DNA from 2 places in the Streptomyces sp. WMMC940 genome. Region 1 is predicted to be linked to the other one. Evidence: riboswitches for the same ligand, from Rfam matches in the RefSeq annotation. Region 1 holds a riboswitch; the other holds the start of a gene.
What was found. Region 1 has a riboswitch for glycine ahead of gcvP (aminomethyl-transferring glycine dehydrogenase). Riboswitches for the same ligand answer to the same signal wherever they lie in the genome.
Positions count from the first base shown of each region.

Region 2: linked by a shared signal. The riboswitch ahead of gcvT (glycine cleavage system aminomethyltransferase GcvT) and the one ahead of gcvP (aminomethyl-transferring glycine dehydrogenase) in region 1 are both predicted to bind glycine.

Region 1 is NZ_JAPZBC010000001.1:6,573,026-6,575,218, reverse strand. It holds gene gcvP (aminomethyl-transferring glycine dehydrogenase) at 1-1,065, opposite strand, end outside; glycine riboswitch at 1,243-1,338, opposite strand; partial or broken gene O7595_RS33970 (PRC-barrel domain-containing protein) at 1,453-1,599, shown strand; gene O7595_RS29000 (DNA polymerase IV) at 1,746-2,193, opposite strand, start outside.
Region 2 is NZ_JAPZBC010000001.1:2,153,867-2,156,059, forward strand. It holds gene O7595_RS09400 (AAA family ATPase) at 21-710, opposite strand; glycine riboswitch at 842-939, shown strand; gene gcvT (glycine cleavage system aminomethyltransferase GcvT) at 1,100-2,193, shown strand, end outside.

The DNA.
Region 1 (2,193 bases):
GGCGTACATCCCGGCCATGACGGCGAGGAGCACCTGGGCGGTGCAGATGTTGCTGGTGGCCTTCTCGCGGCGGATGTGCTGCTCGCGGGTCTGCAGGGCGAGACGGTACGCCTTGTTGCCGTCGGCGTCGACGGAGACGCCGACGAGTCGTCCGGGCAGGCTGCGGGCGTGCTTCTCCTGGACGGCCATGTAGCCGGCGTGCGGGCCGCCGAAGCCCATGGGGACGCCGAAGCGCTGCGTCGTACCGACGGCGATGTCCGCTCCGAGCTCACCGGGCGAGGTGAGCAGCGTCAGGGCGAGCAGATCGGCGGCGACGGTGACGATCGCGCCGAGGTCGTGGGCCTGGTCGATGACCGGCTTGATGTCCCGGACCGCACCGGAGGCACCCGGGTACTGGACCAGTACGCCGAAGACACCGCGCTCGGCGATCTCCACCGGGATCCCGTCGCCGAGGTCGGCCACGACGACCTCCACACCGGTCGGCTCGGCCCGGGTCTCGATCACGGCGATGGTCTGCGGCAGCGCGTCGGCGTCGATCAGGAAGACGCCGTTCTTGACCTTGCCGACCCGCCGGGACAGCGCCATGGCCTCCGCGGCGGCGGTGCCCTCGTCGAGCAGCGAGGCGCCGGACGTGGGCAGTCCGGTCAGGTCGGCGACCATGGTCTGGAAGTTGAGCAGCGCCTCCAGACGGCCCTGCGAGATCTCCGGCTGGTACGGCGTGTACGCCGTGTACCAGGCCGGGTTCTCCATCACGTTCCGCAGGACGACCGGCGGGGTGAAGGTCCCGTGGTAGCCGAGGCCGATCATCGGGGCAAGCACCTGGTTGCGGTCGGCGAGGCCCCGGAGCTCGGCGAGCACCTCGGCCTCGGTGCGGGCGCCGGGCAGCCCCAGGGCCTCGGCGCTCTTGATGACGTCCGGCACGGCGGCGGCGGTCAGCTCGTCCAGCGAGCCGTAGCCGACCTGCGCCAGCATCTTCGCCTGGGCCTCGGTGTCGGGGCCGATGTGGCGCTGCTCGAAGGGGGTGCCTCGCTCCAGCTGGGAGAGCGGAATGCGGTTGGCGGTCATTGCGGAGGCCTCCTGGTCGTAACGACCTGCGAGGGGCACCACGGCGCGGGTGCCCGGACGGCCTCCCCCTCTGTCATCTCAACCTGAGAGCTTCACCGGCACGCCCCGGGGCGTGCCGGCTTTCACCGTCGGTGAGAGCGGATGCCGTCCGACGCCCGCCCTGCTTTCCAGAGTGACCTCGTCCGTGCGGTACAGGGGCCTGAGAGATTCCGGGGAGGATTTGCTCCTTCGGCGGCTCCGGCTTTCACCGGGGCACTCTCCCGCACGGGGTCAGCAGCCGCTGCCAGCGTACCAGCGCGGCCTCACCTGGGACCTTCGAGTGGACGACGCCCCGGATGTGCACTTTCGTAGTGTTCAGCGAACCCGTGCGACCTGTTTGGAGGGACCGTGCAGACCGACATCGATCCGCGCAGCCTGATCGGCCGCAAGGCGTTCGACCGCGAGGGCCACAAGCTCGGGACCGTGGACGAGGTGTACCTCGACGACGCCACGGGCGTCCCCGAATGGGCGGCCGTGCGGACCGGCCTGTTCAGCCGGGACGCGTTCGTACCGCTGGAACCCAGCCGGCTGGAGGGCGACGGCCTCCACATACCGTTCGAGCGCGCCCTGATCAAGGACGCGCCCGACTTCGGTGTCGGCCGCCATCTCTCCCCCGAGCAGGAACTGCAGCTGTACCACCACTACGGTCTCGACCTGCCCTCGCCGCCGGAGGGGCCGACCGCCTCCCCGTCCCCCGGCGACGAGGCCGGAGGGCCCGGCACCGGCTCCGCCGGGGACCGCGACTTCGGGCGGCTGGCCGGCCCCGACGACTGATCCTCCGGCGGACGCACCAGCGGCAGCGGCTCCGAGGGCTCCAGCCCCGGGTCGTCCACCGGGAACGTCCGCACCCGGCCCGGTGCGACCGACCACGGCTCCTCGAAGCGGACCGTGACCCTCCCCAGCCCGCTGCCCTGGACCCATCCAGGGCCGTACTCGGCGTGGTGTACGTCCTGACCGGCGGCCCAGCGCCGGTCCACCACCGGCCGCACGCCCCCGCCCGGCGGCTGCTCCTCGCCCGGCGACGGCTCCCGGGACGGCGCAGGCTCGTCGTCCTGGTCGTGTCGCTCCCCCGCGGCGGCCTGTGCGAAC
Region 2 (2,193 bases), 4.4 Mb from region 1:
CCTCGCCCGGCCTCAGGTCCTCAGGGCGTCTCGGTGAAGCCGATCCGGGTGAGCGCGGAGGCCGCCGCGCGGTCGAGGAGGGTCGCGGAGGCGCAGCCCGCGGGGAGGTGGCCGCGTTCGGCCGCGCGGAGGAGGTGGGAGACCGCTCGGCGGTGGCGGGCGAAGGCGTAGCCGGAGACGCCGCGGCCGCGCTCCCGCTGGCCCGCGCGGGCGGTCTCGGGGGTGACGTCCAGCAGCAGCAGATGGAGGTCGCGCCCCCGTCTGCGGGCCTCCCGGGCCAGCCAGCGCCGGACCCACGACTGGGTGCCGCAGTCGTGCACGATCACGCTCTCGCCGGAGCGCAGCGCCCGGCGCAGGCCCGCGTAGTGCGCGAGCCGGACGAGCGGACGGTAGACGGCGTACGGCAGGGCACGGGGCATCCGCCGGTCCCAGCGGTCCCGGGCGTCCTGGGAGTCGATCCCGCCCCCGTCGGCCGCCCGCCGGATGAGCGTGGACTTTCCGCTGCCGGGCAGCCCGGAGATGACGACCACGTCGCCGCGGCGGAACACCAGGGCGCGTGGGCCGCGCCCCTCGCGTTCCCGCAGGTCACGCACGAGGGGCTGGGCCGTGGTGAGGCCGATCGGCAGGCCGGGGCGGGTAGCCCCGGCGGCTCGGGGCCGGGCGGGGACCCCTGCGGTCGCCGGACAGGCACCGGACTGCTGCAACGTCATCAGCTCACTCTCCCCCTGTCGGGTCTCGAGACCCTGCCCAAGAAGCTTAAAGAAAAGGTAATGACCGACAAGTGATTTGCCGACGAGGGCACCCGTGCAATGATGTCCGCGCAAACTGCATACCGGCCGCTTGAATCCGCGCGGGAGAGTCCCGGCCACTGTGTGGGCCGGGCGCCGAAGGAGCAAGTCCCTCCCTTGAATCTCTCAGGCCCCGTACCGCGCGCGACGAGGCAGATCTGAAAAGCGAGCCGCAGTCCCTGCGGTTCCACCCAAGGTGCAAGTCACGCCCTCCGCGTACGTCCGCTACGTGTGGTCGTGACGAACCTCTCAGGTTTCGATGACAGATGGGGAGGATCGTCCTCGCCAGTCATGCCCTGGGAGCCCCATCCATGAGCAACGCCCCCCGTCTCACCGCCCTTGATGCCCTGCATCGCTCGCTGGGCGCGACCATGACCGATTTCGCCGGCTGGGACATGCCGCTGCGGTACGCGAGTGAGCGCGACGAGCACAACGCCGTCCGCTCGAAGGCCGGTCTCTTCGACCTCTCCCACATGGGCGAGATCACCGTGACCGGACCGCAGGCCGCCGCCCTGCTGGACTACGCGCTGGTCGGCAACATCGGCGGCGTCGCCACCGGCCGCGCCCGCTACACGATGATCTGCCGCGAGGACGGCGGCATCCTCGACGACCTGATCGTGTACCGCCTCGGCGACACGGAGTACATGGTCGTCGCCAACGCCTCCAACGCGCAGATCGTCCTCGACGCCCTCACGGAGCGTGCCGAGGGCTTCGACGCGGCAGTACGCGACGACCGGGACGCATATGCGCTCATCGCCGTACAGGGACCCGAGTCGCCCGGCATCCTCAAGTCGCTCACCGACGCCGACCTGGACGGACTGAAGTACTACGCCGGCCTCCCCGGCACCGTCGCCGGCGTCCCGGCATTGATCGCCCGTACCGGCTACACCGGCGAGGACGGCTTCGAACTGTTCGTCGAGCCGCGGCACGCGGAGACGCTGTGGCGGGCGCTGACCGAGGCCGGTGCTCCGGCCGGTCTCGTGCCGTGCGGCCTGTCCTGCCGTGACACGCTGCGCCTGGAGGCGGGCATGCCCCTGTACGGGCACGAGCTGACCACGTCGCTCACCCCCTTCGACGCCGGTCTCGGCCGGGTCGTGAAGTTCGAGAAGGAGGGCGACTTCGTCGGCCGCAAGGCCCTGGAGGCCGCCGCCGAGCGTGCCGCCACGAACCCGCCGCGCAAGCTGGTCGGCCTGGTCGCCCGGGGCCGCCGGGTGCCGCGGGCCGGGATGGCCGTGGTCTCCGGGGGCCAGGTCGTCGGCGAGGTCACCTCCGGCGCGCCGTCGCCGACCCTGGGCAAGCCGCTCGCCATCGCCTACGTGGACGCCGCGCTCGCCACGCCCGGCACCGAGGGCGTCGGCATCGACATCCGCGGTACTCATGAGCCGTACGAGGTCGTGGCGCTCCC